2 regions of the Brachybacterium sp. AOP3-A1-3 genome follow, and region 2 is predicted to be linked to the other one. Evidence: predicted binding sites of a transcription regulator. Region 2 holds the regulator's gene; the other holds the start of a gene.
What was found. Region 2 encodes LexA, which represses DNA repair genes until DNA is damaged. Its sites were predicted from a motif close to TCGAACANNTGTTCGA; they were not measured.
Positions count from the first base shown of each region.

Region 1: the regulator LexA is predicted to act here: its motif matches at 5,133-5,148, upstream of ACT3T5_RS08375 (DUF222 domain-containing protein).

Region 1 is NZ_JBQSXM010000004.1:248,104-256,144, forward strand. Features, by position in the region: gene ACT3T5_RS08350 (ABC transporter substrate-binding protein) at 1-373, shown strand, start outside; gene ACT3T5_RS08355 (carbohydrate ABC transporter permease) at 410-1,366, shown strand; gene ACT3T5_RS08360 (carbohydrate ABC transporter permease) at 1,363-2,301, shown strand; gene ACT3T5_RS08365 (hypothetical protein) at 2,548-3,051, opposite strand; gene ACT3T5_RS08370 (Dabb family protein) at 3,135-3,431, opposite strand; gene ACT3T5_RS08375 (DUF222 domain-containing protein) at 3,484-5,013, opposite strand; gene ACT3T5_RS08380 (FGGY family carbohydrate kinase) at 5,484-7,340, opposite strand; gene ACT3T5_RS08385 (VOC family protein) at 7,603-8,041, shown strand, end outside.
Region 2 is NZ_JBQSXM010000007.1:166,391-174,431, reverse strand. Features, by position in the region: gene ACT3T5_RS11700 (ATP-dependent DNA helicase) at 1-1,359, shown strand, start outside; gene lexA (transcriptional repressor LexA) at 1,503-2,198, opposite strand; gene ACT3T5_RS11690 (LysM peptidoglycan-binding domain-containing protein) at 2,477-2,764, shown strand; gene nrdR (transcriptional regulator NrdR) at 2,793-3,251, shown strand; gene ACT3T5_RS11680 (HelD family protein) at 3,443-5,689, opposite strand; gene ACT3T5_RS11675 (proteasome assembly chaperone family protein) at 5,843-6,820, shown strand; gene ACT3T5_RS11670 (cold-shock protein) at 7,132-7,335, shown strand; gene ACT3T5_RS11665 (spermidine synthase) at 7,442-8,041, opposite strand, start outside.

The sequences.
Region 1 (8,041 bases), on a different contig from region 2:
GACGGGCGATCCCGAGGATCTGAAGATCCGCGTGAACATCGACCTGTCGCTGTGGATCCCGGAGCAGGCCGACGAGAAGCAGGGGGCGCGGGAGTTCCTCCAGCACCTGATGCTCCCGGAGATCCAGTTCCCCTACAACGAGCTGGCCCTCGCGTTCTCCACCACCGATGACGCCCCGAAGGTGAGCGATCCGCGCATCTCCGAGATGCAGCCGTACTACGACGACGGCCGCTTCTACATGGGCGCCTCGCAGTTCGTCCCGCCCACGATCCCCTTCCCGAACTATCTCCAGTCGATCGTGTTCGGAGCAGATCCGGAGCCGATCCTCGCTCAGATCGATTCCGACTTCGCCCGGCTCGCCTACCGCGCCTGAGCGGCCCACCCGCCGTCGACCCCAAGGACGCCCACCATGTCAGCGCAGACATCTCCCGCCCCGAGAACCCGTGAGAGCGAGCCCGCCGCTCGCCCCGGGAGCTCCCCCGCCCCGGCGCAGAACCGATCCCGACGCAAGGTCGACCCGGTCTACTACGCCTTCCTCTTCCCCGCCCTGGTGATCTTCACCCTGGTGATCACGCTGCCGGCCGTCGTCGGCTTCTTCTACAGCTTCACGAACTCCGTGGGCTTCGGCGACTACGAGTTCATCGGCCTGCGCAACTACATCGCGCTGTTCCAGGACCCGAACATCCTCAGCGCCTATGTGTTCACGCTGGGCTTCGCCCTGATCACGGTGATCCTCGTGAACATCCTCGCGTTCGCCCTCGCGGTCATGCTGACCTCGAAGATCCGCTTCCAGACGGCGCTGCGCACGATCTTCGTGATCCCCATGGTCATCTCGGGGATCATCATCGCGTTCGTGTTCAAGTTCCTGCTGTCCAACTCGCTGCCCGCTCTGGGTCAGGCGCTCGGCATCGACGTGATCGCCGAGTCGATCCTGGCCAACGAGAACCTGGCCTGGCTCGGCATCGTGATCGTGACGGCCTGGTCCGCGATCCCCGGCGCGATGCTCATCTACATCGCCGGTCTGGTCACGATCCCGGCCGAGCTGTACGAGGCGGCCGCGATCGATGGGGCCTCGGGGTGGCAGCGGCTGATGCGCATCACCCTGCCGATGGTCTCCGGCTTCATCCTCATCAACACGATCCTGGGCTTCAAGGGCTTCCTCAACGCCTACGACGTGATCGTGGGCCTCACCGACGGCGGCCCGGGCACCGCCACCACGTCCATCGCGATGTCGATCTTCAAGGGCTTCGGCGGCGGCGACTACGGCTACCAGATGGCGAATGCCGCGGTGTTCTTCCTGATCACCATCATCCTCGCCGGCCTCCAGCTTCGGCTCACCGCCGGGAAAGCGAGCTTCGGAGCATGAGCACCACCCAGTCCTCCACCCCTGTCTCCGATCGGTCGGCCTCCGGAGCGTCGGGGCCGACGTCACCCGCGCGGCGCCCGGGTCGACGCCCGGGCCGACGCACGGGGATCGGCACCGACCGCTTCAACTGGCCGCTCACCGCGATCCTCATCGTGTGCTCTCTCGCCGTGCTGGTCCCGCTGCTGGTCACCGTGAACATGTCCCTGAAGACCACCGCCCAGGCGGTCGACGGGTCCGCGTTCTCCCTGCCCGCACCGTTCTCCCTCGAGGGGTTCCGCGAGGCGTGGCAGCTGACCAACTTCCCGCGCGGCCTGGCGATCTCCGCCTTCATCACCGCGATCTCCGTGGCCGGCGAGATCGTCATCTCCTCGCTCGCGGCGTTCGCGATCGTGCGCAACTGGGACCGTCGACTGTTCCGCTGGTCGTTCTTCTACCTGCTCGCCGCGATGTTCATCCCGTTCCCGGTGGTGGCTCTGCCGCAGGTGAAGCTGACCGGCATCGTGGGGCTGGACAACCCGCTCGGCGTGGCGATCCTGCACATCGTGTTCGCTCTCGCCTTCAACACGCTGCTGTTCACGGCGTTCCTGCGCTCCATCCCCCTCTCGCTCGAGGAGTCGATGCGGGTGGACGGCGCCACCACCTGGCAGGTGTTCGCACGGCTGATCTTCCCGCTGCTCGCGCCGATGTCCGCCACGGTCGGGATCTTCGCGTTCCTGGGCTCGTGGAACGACTTCATGATGCCGAGCCTGATCACCACGAACCCCGAGCTGCAGACGCTCCCGGTGCTGCAGCAGATGTTCCAGACCCAGTTCAGCAACAACTACAACATCGCCTTCGCGTCGTACCTGATGGCGATGGCGCCCGCGGTCGTGGTCTACATCCTGACCCAGAAGTGGGTGATCTCGGGCCTGACCCAGGGCGCAGTGAAGTCCTGAGCAGACCATCCGGAGCCCTGGTCGGGTAGCGCATCGACCACGCCCCCGTACGCATGACACCGGCCCTCCCCTCACCATCGAGCGGAGGGCCGGTGCTTGTTCCGACATCGGACCGACGCCTGTTTCGGAATCGCGCCGGCGCCTGTCCCTGCATCGGGCCGGCGCCTGGTCCGGTAGAGGACCGGGACGATCTGGGCCGGGCCACAGGCCGGACCACAGGCCGGGCCGAGCGCCCGCGGTGCGGAGTCAGCCGACGAACCGGGGCGGCTCGCCGTGGCGCTCGCACCAGCGTGCGTAGTGCTCGACCACGGTCTGCACGTCGGGATGCTGCGCGAGCTCTTCGGCGGTGCCGCCGGGCAGCAGGAGGTTCAGCCGATCAGGCAGGACGACCTCGCCGTCGCGCAGATGCACGGCGACGCGGTACGAACCATGTGCTGCTCGCGCGGGTTCCACGGCATGGACGTCCCGCCAGAGGATGCTCTTGCGGGCACCCCAGGTCTGCCGCATCGACACACCCTCGTCGTGCACCGTGCAGGTGGTGCGCAGTGCGCCGACGGCCAGCAACCCGACGTAGGCGAACAGCGGCACGCTGACCACGCCGATGACGACTCCGGTGATGGCCAGGGCTGCGTCGGAGCGAATCGCCGCCACGACGAGGAGCGCGAGTGCCGCCCCGAGCGCCATCAGGGTCAGGACGGCGAGCGAGATCCGCTCCCGCAGCATCTTTCGCCCGCGCACTGTCTCGCGCATCGGGCGGAGCTCCACTCGTTCCGCTCCCGGGGATTCCGCACCCGGAGATTCCGCACCCGTGGAGGCCTGGCCGCCTGTGCTCATCAGGAGTAGGCGACGAAGTCGAGCTCTTCGAAGTCGATGACCTCGCTCTGCCAACGGGAGGCGACGAACTCCTGGTGGGCGTCGCTCTGGTCATAGGCGACATAGGCGTCCTGATCCTCGAAGCTCATCGCGAACTGGAAGCGGTAGCTGCTTTTCGGGCTGACCTGTCGGGAGACGGTGAAGTCCTGCACCCCGTCGATCGCGCGCAGCACGGCCGGAGCACCGGTGAGGAATTCGTGCTCCTCGGCAGAATCGGGAGCGTGGACGAGGGAGAAGGAGACGGTGTGTCGGATCATCGCATCAGCCTACTGAGGGGAGCCCCTCGGATCACCCCGCGTTCAGGGCCGTTCAGGGCGGGTCGTCACCGCACTCGTCGTCCTGAGTCGCGTCGGTGAAGCGGCCTCTGTCTTCTGCGTCGTCGCCTGCTGCCGACTCGGAGTCCACGGTCGGTGCTGTGGGTTCGGGTTCCGCCTGCGGTGCTGTGCGTTCCGGTTCCGCCTGCGGTGCTGGGCGCTCGGGGTCCACGAGCGGTGACGGGGTCGTGGTCCGAGTCGTGCCGCCGTAGCCGGTCCAGGCGACACGGTGTCCCGGCCGCTCGGGATCCTCGACGCGCTCCACCTCGAGTGCGTCCTCTTCCTTCTGGTTGCAGTGCAAGCAGGCATCCTGCCCGTTGTCCAGGCTCGTGGGACCGCCTCGCGCAGAGGGCTTGACGTGGTCGTGCTGACGGATCGCGGCGTTGCAGAAGGGGCCGCGACAGGACGTATCGCGCCAGGTGAGGAAGCGCGCCATGGCCGGCGGGAAGGCTCGAGCGCGAGAGTCCATGGAGACCAGCTCACCGGTGGTCGGATGCGTGTACAGCCGGCGGATCACCGCACGGATCGCCGGGCCATCCGCACCGAAGGGATCCTGCTGGGAGGAGCTGGGAGCTGCCGTGACGGCCAGCAGCTGGGCGCGCACGGCCTCCGCCGGGACCGCACCGTATCCCTCGATCTGGGCAACATCTCCGCTGCCCGGATGGAAGAGCGCCCGGTCCGTGATGATCACGCCGACGTCGAGTGTCGTCTGCACGGCGGTGTTCTCGGGCTGGAGCACAGCATCGTGCAGCACATCGGCCATGTGCGCACCGTGCGGCCCCTTCTTCCCGGCGACCACACGACGCTCGGCCTCGAGCATCAGCCTCTTGTGCACGAGACGCGCTTCGATCGCCGGCATATAGGCGCTGATCGTGGCCATGCCGTGGGCGCCGGGCGTGAAGGTGACGTGACGCTGCTTGCGGGCGCGACGGTGCCGGATCGTCTCGCCCTCGGGATCCAGGCCCCCGATCGCCAGCGCGACTGCCTGCTTCCATCGCCGTGTGCCCGCGCCGTCGAGGTCCGGCAGGCGCTCCCCGAGGAGAGCGTCGACCTGTGCGCGCTGGTCATCGTCCAGGACACCTGTCGCATCGGCCGCCGCGTAGACGGAGTCCGTCGCTGCCTGGCCCGACGCCATCGCCTCGAGCAGGGTGGGCATGGACTCCACCAGCCGCCGGGCGGAGGCCATGGTGCGACCGGCACCGGACGGGGATCTCCTGGTCATGAGGGAGATGTCCCGACGGGTCTTGCCGTCGGCCCTGCCGTGCAGCTCTTCGAGCGGTGGCATGGCGGAGAGCTCAGGGCCGACGGCGTCCTGAGCACTGCGGACCTGCTCGCTCCGGGTCGCGTCCCCGATCGCGACCACGGTGCGCGCCTCGATGGTGTCGAGGATGCCGCGCGCCTCCTGCACGGTGCGCAGCAGATTCACGTAGGTGTCCCGCCCACGATCCTCCACCACGAACATCGTCGCGGGATCAGAGGCGATCGAGCCGAGGAGGAAGCCGATGTCGCCGATGAGCCCTGCCATCGCACGCGGTCCACCCGCACGCAGCTCAGCCAGATGCGCCGACGGACCCGTAGGCCCCTCGGCTGGTTCTGGCGGTGTCGGCATCAGCATGGTTCCATCGTCCACGCATCTCGTCGCAATCGAAAGCCTCTTCGACGAATGTGGATAACTCCGTGGAAATTACCGACCGTTAACCGCTCGCATCATCGCACCTGGTCGACGCAACGTGCCGCTGACCTGCGAGGCGTATCCGTCGCCACCTTTCCTCCCCAATTATGCGACCCACAGGGGTCGACGGAGAATTCTGGGAAGAATCCCGCGAGGCCGCAATCGGACAGAGGTCGGCGGACGGCAGGCAGCGGCAGCGGCAGCGGCAGCGGCAGCGGACGGCAGACGGCAGACGGCAGACGGCAGACGGCAGTCGGCAGTCGGCAGTCGGCAGACCAAGGCTTCCGCGCGCGATGCACCATCCACGACTCGCCACCCACAGCTCAGCGCAGAGCGCCCACCTCGGCGACGGCCAGGTACAGAGCGCGGTGGCCGCGGCGGAAGCGGGCGTGACGGCGCACGGCCGACGGGTCCGGCTCCACCGTTCGCCCTCCGTCCCGATCGGCGAGTGGGCGGATCGTGTGCTCGAGCTGCAGGGCGTCCGCCGCCGCGAGAGCGCATCCCAGCAGCGCCGCGTCGGCCTCCTCGACGACGCGCACGGGACGGCCCATGACGTCGGCCAGGATCCGCATCCACGGTTCGGAGCCGGCTCCTCCCCCCGCGACAGCAAGCGGTCGCGGCGCGAACGCCGGCTCCCCCGGCAGTGCCGTGTCCCCCAGGGATGCTGGCTCTCCCGGCGATGCTGGCTCCCTCGGAGAGGCCAGAGCCGCACCCACCACGGGGCCCGTCACACCGGCCGCGCTCTCCACGGCGGCGTGAGCAAGCGCGTGCGCGACGCCCTCGAGCACGGCCGCGTACATGTCGATGGCCTCGGTGCTCGGCCCCATGCCGATGATCGCCGCCCGTAGATCCGGCTCGCGGACGGGGTAGCGCTCCCCATGGATCGACGGCAGCGCGAGCAGGCCTGTGGGTCCGCGACCATGCTCCACTTCCCGGCGTTCGAGCAGGTCATCGGCCTCCTCGGCCGTGATCCCGGCCAGCAGCGCTCCCCGCGCCCATTCCGCCGCCGCACCGGCGGCGAGCAGGGCCGAGATCCGCAGGGTCCGCGACGGCGAGGGTGGGGATGACGGGAACGCGAAGGACCACGAGGACGGGGGCGCGAAGGACGACGTGGACGACGACGACGGCGACGGCGACGGCGACGGCGCGGAAGAATCGTCCTGCCCGCTGAGGGCCAGATGGTGCGAGATCCCGGGAGCCGGCCCGTCGGGCGATATCGCGTCGCGCGGCCTGTCGGACCCAGCATCCTCGTGGTCCCGTCGAGTCTCCGGGACCACGGCGGCCAGCCATCCGCTGGTACCGAGGTAGGCGTACTCGTCGCCCTCGTCGAGGCCGACGATCCCCAGCGTGGTCGCGCCGGCATCCCCGGGCGCAAGGATCACGGGCAGCCCGACGGGCAGGCCCAGCAGGTCTGCGGCGGACTCGTCGGTGCGGCCGACGACCTGACCGATCGCCCTGGTCAGCTCCGGCAGCATCGCCCTGCTCAGCCCGGCGGCGCGCGCGACCGGGTCGCTCCAACGTCGGGTCCGGGCGTCGAGCAGCCCGGTCGCGGACGCGGTGGTCACATCGCACCAGGCCCCGAGGCCCAGGGCGTGCACGAGGTATCCAGCCGGGCCGAAGACGACTCCCCGGGCGCGGCCGACGACGTCAGGAGAGGTGCGCGAGAGGCGGCGGAACATCGCGGCGCAGCTGGTCGCGTCCTGCTCATTGCCGGTGATCCGTTCCCAGACCGCATCCGCCGATCCCCCGCACTCCGCACGCTGGCCGTCCTGGCCGCCCTGGCCGCTGTGACCGTCCTGGCCCGGATCATCGGAGCTTTCCTCAACGGCGGTCCTGCCCTCCCGACCCAGGATCTGGCGGATCTCTGCGGCGTCGGAGGCGGCGCGGGTGTCGCTGTAGAGGATCGCGGGAACCGGCTCTCCCTCGGTCAGGAGCACGAGGTCCTGCATCTGCCCGGTGATGCTGAGGGCGACGGGCTCCTCGTCCGCCCCGCGCAGCAGCTGCGTGATCGCGTCCTCGGCAGCGCGCAGCCAGTCGGCCGGGTTCTGCTCGACACCGCCATCGGCCGCGGTGAAGGTCTTGTATCCGCTGCTGGCCTGCGCTCTCGTCGTGCCGTCGAGGGCGAGGAGGGCGGCTTTGGCGGCGGAGGTGCCGAGATCCAGACACAGCAAGGAACGCATGAGATGAGGGTAGGCCGCCAGCGCCGTGTCCGACCGACGGGACCGGCTTCTGTGCTTCAGCGGACAGCTTCTGTCCGCGCCCAAGAGCACAGTGGTCGTGACAAGGGTGCTGCGCAGAGAGGCAGGCCATGTCACCTGCGAACCACTCCTCTGCGGTCGCAGCCCGCCGTCGTCACCCCTCGCCGAGCTCGCCTCCTTCTCCCAACCCGCACGTCCCAACCCGCAGCTCGCACCCCGCACCCCAGCTCAGATGGAGAATCCCATGAGCACCACCGTCCAGATCACGTTCGATGCCCACGATCCCCGCTCGCTGTCGATCTTCTGGCGCGAGGCGCTGGGCTACATCCATCCGCCGCCTCCGGGTGTCGAGCTGGAGGAGGGGAAGGATCCGCTGGACGCCTGGGAGGAGTTCCTCGAGCGTCTGGGAGTCCCCGACGACCAGCGCAACAACGCCTCTGCCCTCGAGGACCCGGACGGCTCCGGGCCGCGCGTCTTCTTCCAACGGGTCCCCGAGGGCAAGACGGCCAAGAACCGGGTGCATCTGGACCTGCGCAGCGCCCCGGGGCTCCACGGCGACGACCGGATGGCCGCCCTCGAGAGCACCTGCGAGCGCCTGCTTGCCCTCGGGGCCAGCCGCCTCGCACGGCATGAGCCCGAGGAACCGCTCAGCGCCGGATTCCTCGTGCTGGCAGATCCGGAGG
Region 2 (8,041 bases):
GAGGTGGACATCGTGGTCACCAACCACGCCCTGCTGGCCATCGACGCCTTCGACAGCCACGGCATCATCCCCGAGCACGACGTGGTCGTCTTCGACGAGGCGCATGACCTCTCCGGGCGCGTCACCAGCGCTGTCACCGATGTCCTGAACCCGGGCATGCTGCGGGGCACCGTGCGCGACCTGCGCGGCCTCGGCGTCGCCGGGACGGCACTCGACGATGCCTCCGAGGAGCTGCGGGAGTCCCTCGAGCTCGCCCCGGACGGTCGGGTGATCGGTCCGCTGCCCGACCGTCTCGCCGACGCGATCCAGCAGCTGCGGATCGAGGCCCGCACGGCCCACTCCGATGCCAAGGACGCCGGCGACGATGCGACGACGGGGACGGCCGGAACCCGCAAGACGGTCCGGGCGAATCTGCAGGAGATCATCGACGTCTGCGAACGCCTGGCGTCCCCGGCCGACGACGACGTGGTCTCCGTCTCCCACTCTCAGGCCACGGGGCGCTCGAGCATCCAGGTGGCGCCGTTGAGCGTGGCCGGCGCGATGCGCGGTGCGATCCTCGAGCACCGCACCGCCGTGCTGACCTCCGCGACCCTCGCGCTGGGGAACCGCTTCGAACCGGCCGCCGGCGAGGTGGGGCTGGCCCGGGTGGACCGGATCGGCACCGAGGAGATCCCGGTCGCCGCGGACTCCGGCGCGTGGGCAGGGGTGGACGTCGGCAGCCCCTTCGAATACCGCAGCCAGGGCATCCTCTACACCGCACGGCATCTCCCGCCGCCCGGACGGGAGGGCCCGTCGACGGCGATGCTCGATCACCTCACCGAGCTGGTGGAGGCATCGGGCGGGGGAGCGCTGTGCCTGTTCTCCTCGCGTCGAGGCGCCGAGCTGGCCGCTGAGCACGTGCGTGCGCGCCTGGATCTCACGATCGAGGTCCAGGGCGAGGACTCGATGGCGAACCTGGTGCGCAACTTCCGCCAGGACGAGGACGCCTCGCTGTTCGGGACCCTCACCCTCTGGCAGGGGGTGGACGTCTCCGGGCGGTCGCTGCGTCTGGTCACCATCGACCGGATCCCCTTCCCGCGGCCCGACGACCCCCTGACCGCGGCACGACAGGAGCGGATCAGCCGCAACGGGGGCAACGGCTTCATGTCGATCTCCGCGCAGCACGCGGCGCTGCTGCTGGCCCAGGGGTCAGGCCGGCTGATCCGCTCCCATGAGGATCGAGGGATGGTCGCCGTGCTCGATCCGCGGCTGGCCACCGCGCGCTACGCAGGATTCCTCCGTGACTCCATGCCGCCGCTGTGGCCCACCACGGATCCCGAGGTGGCTCTCGGCGCCCTGCGCCGCCTCGCGGACGACTGAGCAGACCACCGAGCCTGCCGAGCCTGCCGACTCCGCCGAGCCTGCCGACTCCGCCGAGCTTGCCGAGTCCGCTGAGCCTGCCGCTCGGGACCCCGGGCGGCAGACGCCAGCGGCGTCGTGCATCGCATGCGGGGCGGCGGCCCTCAGATCGAGCGGAGGACCGCCACGACCTTGCCGAGGATCTCGGCGTGGTCACCCAGGATCGGGGCGAAGGACGGGTTGTGCGGCATGAGCCACACATGGTCATCGCGCTGCACGAAGGTCTTCACGGTCGCCTCGCCGTCGATCATCGCGGCGACGATCTCCCCCTTCTGCGCCTCCTTCTGACTGCGTACCACCACCCAGTCGCCGTCGCAGATCGCGGCGTCGATCATCGAGTCGCCGACCACCTGGAGCAGGAAGAGGTCGCCGTCGCCGACCAGCCGTGAGGGCAGGGTGAAGATGTCCTCGACCTGCTGCTCGGCGGTGATGGGGACGCCGGCCGCGATCCTGCCCACGAGGGGCACGGAGACCGAGTTCGGGGTGATCTCGGGCGCGGACGGGGCCTCGGGGGTGCCGTCGGCACCGGGCATGACGACCTCCATCGCGCGGGGGCGCTTGGGGTCGCGACGCAGGAAGCCCTTGCGTTCGAGGGCCTGGAGCTGATGGGAGACGGACGACGACGAGGTCAGGCCCACCGCATCCCCGATCTCGCGCATGGTGGGCGGGTAGCCGTGCGCGGCGATCTCGGCGTTGATGGTCTCCAGCACGAGCCGCTGCCGACGCGTGAGCCCTGCCGTCACAGGGTCCTCCACGGCGTCGTCGCGAACCCTGATCTGTTTGGGGGTGCTCGGCGTCATGGTGCGGGCCTCCTGGCTTCGTCTGTCGGACCCCTGCGGTTCCGTTGTCGTGTCACCCAGCCTAGGGCGGCGCGCACGGGATTCCAAACAGGTGTTCGAGGTTCCTCTTGCGTGTCGCGCCGAAGTGGGGCTACAGTCGCACAGACATTCGATCGAACAGGAGTTCGGACATGCGTACGGATATGGCTACGGTTCTTCCCCTCCCGCAGCACCGCCACGAGCGGAATGAGCGTCCTGCTCGATCGGACGTTCGACTCGAGGCGACCCGGCGCGGCCGGATGCTCTTGATCGCCACGGCCTTCCTGCTCGGGCTCGCCGTCGCCGCGGCGGCGCTGCTGGTGTTCGGCATCCCGGCTGCTCTCGCGGGCGATGGGGAGAGCGATGCGGTGACCGTGACGGTCCAGGACGGCGACACCCTCTGGGGATACGCCGAGGACTACGCTCCCGAGGGCATGAGCGCCCAGGAGTTCGTCGTCGAGGCGCGAGCCCTGAACCAGCTTCCGACAGGACGGGTCTCTGCGGGCCAGGAGCTCGAGCTGCCAGTGCTCGAGGGTGCATCGCGCTGATGTGAGCGCGGGCCGGTATCCTGGCCCGATGCACTGTCCGTTCTGCCGCCACCCCGACTCGCGAGTCGTGGATTCGCGTACCTCCGACGACGGCGCGACGATTCGTCGCCGTCGCCAGTGCCCCAACTGCTCCCGTCGCTTCTCGACCTCGGAGACGGCATCGCTGTCGGTGCACAAGCGCTCCGGGGTCAGCGAGCCCTTCAGCAGGGCGAAGGTGATCTCCGGGGTGCGCAAGGCGTGCCAGGGGAGGCCGGTCACCGATGATCAGCTCGCGATGCTGGCCCAGCGCGTCGAGGAGGACATCCGCTCCAGCGGCCTGGCCGAGATCGATGCACATCAGGTCGGCCTGTCGATCCTGCAGCCGCTCCAGGAGCTGGATCTGGTGGCCTATCTGCGCTTCGCCAGCGTCTACCAGGCCTTCGATTCCCTCGATGACTTCGACGCGGCCATCGTCCGCCTGCGGGCCGAGGCGTCGGCAGCGGGCTGATCCGGTGGAATCATGGACGGATTCCGACATATCTGCCGGATCCTCTGTCGGTTCCGGGACCAGATTCGGTGGATTCTGTGGAGATGGTCCGGGTCCTGCCTCGTCTGTGCATAAGATATCCCTCGTGCGCTCTTGCAGCGCACACCTGATCGGCGGTCGCGGAGGGGAAGCCGCGGCCGCCGATCGCCGTCTCAGGCAGGCGTGATACCTGCCGGGAGCGCCCGCGAGTGGACCACACCGAGATGGTGGGTCGTGCGGGTCATCGCGACGTAGAGGTCGCCGGCACCATGGGCTTCGATCAGCTCCATCGGTTCGACGATGACCACGCCGTCGAACTCCAGCCCCTTGGCCTCCTGTGCGGTCATCACCGCGATCTCATCGTCGACGCCCGAGGATCCTTCGCCCACTCGCGGCAGTCCGCGGCGTGTGCTCAGCTCGGTGAAGACGTCGGACACCCGTTCCGCCGCCGCGATGACCGCGAGGCGCCCGATGCCCTCTGTGTGCACGGCCTGGACCGCATCGGCGGCGGTCCGCGCCAGATCCGCCTGGTCGCTGCGCTGGATCACGGGATCGCGGTCCCCGTCGCGCACCGAGCTGACGTCGGTGACGGGCAGGTTCTGGGCATGCGCCATCGCCATCGCGCGATCCATGATGCGGCTCGGCGTGCGGTAGTTGACGGTCAGGTGCTCGACCTGCAGCCGATCCTGGATGTACGGACTGAGGGCTTCGTCCCACGACGTCGTCCCTCCTGCGGAGGAGGTCTGCGCGACGTCTCCCACCACCGTGAAGGACTTGGTGGGTGCCCGCCGCATCAGGGCGCGCCAGCTCATGGGTGAGTGCTCCTGGGCCTCGTCGACGACGACATGGCCGTAGGTCCAGCTGCGTTCGGCCGATGCCCGCTCGGCGAGTGTGCGGCCATCACGGACCCGGTTGACCTGATCGGCCAGGTCCTCGGCACGCACGATCCCGGAGCTGTCGATGTTCTCGATGACCTTGCGGGCGTAGTCGACGTCCGCCTCGCGCTGCGTGGCGGCGTCGCGGGCGCGTGCTTCGGCAGGTGCGGAGTCCTCGCCGAGGAGCTCGGCGACCTCGTCGAGCAGCGGGATGTCCTGGACGGTCCAGGGCGCGTCCTTGGGCCGTGCCAGGATCTCGATGCGGTCGGCGAGCGAGGGCGGGGCGGCCGCGCGCAGGCGGTCCGGCCGGGAGAGCAGGATCCGCAGGAATCCCTGCGGGGTGTAGGGGAGCCAGGCCAGGTTGAGCTGCCTCTTGACCTCGGAGTCGTTGCGGAGGTCCGACAGCAGATCGGGCCTGTCCTCGGGGACCACGGTGTGGCCGCCGGCGGCCAGCGCCTTCTCGTACGACTCGGCGAGGCGGTCCATCGCCACACGGACGAAGACGGCGCGAGCCGTGTTGTGCGGCTTGTGGGATGCGCGGGCTTCACGGCGGGCAGCGCGCAGCGCACTCCGGGTCAGGGTGATCGGTGTGCCGTCGATGCGCAGTCGGATATCGGAGTCCGGCACGATCTGGCGCTGCCGGATCGCCCGGTCGAGGAGCTCGGCCATGGCGATGTCGCCCTTGAGGGCGGCGATCTGATCCTCGTCGTGGAGGAACGTCTCGATGCCCGGGTACAGCTCGCCGGGAGTGAGCATCACGACGCCGGACTCCCCGAGGCTCGGCAGCACCCGTTCGATATAGCGCAGGAACCCGGGGGTCGGCGCCATGATCAGCACGCCGGTGTGCTCGAGCCGACGACGATGGGTGTACAGCAGATAGGCGGCACGGTGCAGGGCGACCGCTGTCTTCCCGGTGCCGGGCCCGCCCTGGACCACGAGCACGCCGCGGTTCTCGGAGCGGATGATGCGGTCCTGCTCGGACTGGATCGTGGCGACGATGTCGCCCATCCGTCCGGTGCGGTGACCGGAGACGGCGGCGAGCAGAGCGCCCTCGCCCTGGAGCACGACATCGTGGTCGGGATCCTCGAGCACGGACTGGTCCAGGACGTCGTCCTCCAGGCCGTTGATGGTGCGTCCGCGGCTGATCAGGTGTCGCCGCAGGCGCACGTCCTGCCGGTCGGTGCTGGTGGCCTGGTAGAAAGCGGCCGCAGCGGGGGCGCGCCAATCGACGAGGAGCTGCTCACGCTCGGCGGTGAACAGTCCGATGCGGCCGATGTAGTGGCGTGCCGCATCGTCCATGTCGAGACGTCCGAACACCACGGCACGGGCGACGGATCGCAGCAGCGCCAGCCGATCCTCGTACAGCGCCATGAACGAGTCCCGCTCGGACCGGTTCTGATGCGTCGAGGCGTGCTGGGAGGCCTGCATCTGTTCGAGATTGTGCTCGACCTGCCCGATCAGCACGTCCAGTCGTGCGTAGAGACGATCGGCATAGGCCTGTTCGTGCGCGATCTCCCGATCGATCTGTCCCTCAGCATCGTCCACGGATCTGCCCCCTCTGACGGTGAATCCTTCCGCCGCACCTCACGGGACGGACCCAGGGTCGGCGGAGCACAGTGGTCCATTATGGTGGACAGGCCTGGATGTGCGTGCCATCCGGCACGTGACATCCAACCGGCCGCGAGGGAGGAGACGCTGATGCGCGACCCGCGTGACCTGTACCGTTTCGAGTCTGCGGATGTGCTGGCGGAGGTGCCGCGGACCGGTCTGACCCTGGTCCATGCCCTGCCGGGTCTGGTGGATGCCGGCAACGCCTGCCGGATCGCCTCCACCTACCTGCGCGACGAGCTCCGCCATCTCCGGCTGGTCTCGTTCGACATGGACGAGCTGCTGGATTACCGAGGGTCTCGCCCTCAAGCCGTGTTCGACGGGACCTCCTACACGAGCGTCGACATCCCGGAGCTCACGCTGTCCCTCATGTACGACGAGGCGGATCGCCCCTTCCTCTTCCTCGACGGGCCGGAGCCGGACCTCCAATGGCGTCGTCTCGCCGAGGCGCTGACTGACCTGGTCGAATTCTTCGACGTCGAACGTGTCGTGGGCATGCAGGCGGTGCCCATGGCGGTGCCCCACACCCGGCCGATCGGCCTCTTCGCGCATGCCAACGACCCGTCCCTCCTGGGACGGCCCTCGACCCGCCCGACCCCGGCGCCCGGCACGATGCTCGGGGCCGATGAGGACGACTCCCCGGAGATCCTCATCCCGGCGGCCTTCGGTGCGCTGCTCGAGCTCCAGCTCGGCCGTGCCGATCATGCGGCCATGGGGTACGCCGCCCAGATCCCGCACTACCTCACCCGCACCGACTTCCCGGCCGGAGCGCTCGCACTGCTACGACGGGTGAGCGATGCCGCGGGCCTCGATCTGCCCCTCGTGCATCTCGGCGACCTGACGGATGCCGCGACGGTCGCCCTGCAGGGGACCCTCGAGCAGAACTCCGAGGTGCGCCAGATCGTCACCGCGCTCGAGGAGCAGTACGACTCGATGAGCGAGGGTGCTGATCAGTCCCCGCTCTCGACCACGATGGATCTGCCGACGGCTGATGAGCTCGGGGAGCACTTCGAGCGCTTCCTGGCGGACCATGACGGAGAGAGCCCGGACGAGCCCCGTTCCGCGTGAGGCCTCGGCCGGCACCCGTAGTCCGGTGCACGGCCGCATATCCCGGTGCAGGACCGTGTTTCCGGTCCTGGAGCCGGAAGTCGTTACCTCTTCGTGACCGTTCGGTCGACTTCGCAGTGTGAACGGGGACACTGCCGTGGCAGAATGGCGGCGTTACGGAGATGCAGGTTCCGCAGGACAGTCCGTCGAAGGTGCTTCGGCACAGCAGTACGGCTTGCACCTGACGTCCTCCGCTTCGGCGGCGGGCGGTTTCCCGTGGCACCGCGATCGCGTACCGCGATCGTTGATGGACGACACAGAAGGTGACAGGTATGGCACAGGGCTCGGTCAAGTGGTTCAACGCCGAAAAGGGCTTCGGATTCATCGAGATCGACGGAGGCGGCGCTGACGTCTTCGTGCATCACAGCAAGATCGACATGGACGGCTACCGCGCGCTCGACGAGGGTCAGCGTGTGGAGTTCGAGGTCAGCCAGGGGGACAAGGGCCCGCAGGCCGAGCAGGTTCGCCCGGTCTGATCAACGGCAACCCCGTTAATCTCACGGACCGGCCAGGAGCACATGCTCCTGGCCGGTCCGTCGTTGTCGGGACATCTCTTCGTCGTCGGGTCTGCGGGAGTCGTCGTCAGGCCTGGCCCAGCACCCGGCCGGCCCGTGCGAGTGCCTGGACCTGCGAGGGCTGTGCCAGCCGCACCGACACCGCATCCGAGCGCAGATCACGGTCGATCCCCTCGGGCAGCGGACGGTTCGAGGCCAGGAGCACACAGTTCCCGCGGCGTTTGCCGGAGAGGTGCGCCGGTTCGGCGATGAGGCCGACGTGGGGGAAGACGGCGCTGAGGGTCGCGACCTCATCCGCCATGAGCCCGGTTCCCGGTGGAGCGGCGCAGTTGGCCAGATAGAGCCCACTGTCGCGCAGCACGCGGGCGGCGTGCTGCGCCGCGTGGACGGTGATGAGGGGTTCCGGCGTCGTCGCGCCGGAGAAGACGTCACGCACCAGCACGTCGAACCGGTCCTCCCTCCACGCCGCCATCGCACTGAGGGCATCGTCGATCCGGAGTCGGAGCTGAGGCGAGCGGGGCAGGTCGAACCAGTCCCGGACCTGGTTCGCGAGGAGTTCGTCGAGCTCGACGACGATCTGCTTGGACCGTGGATGCCGCGCGGCGATCGCCCGGGGCAGGGAGCAGCCGCCTCCGCCGAGGTGGGCGAGCTGCGGGGCGGAGCTGCT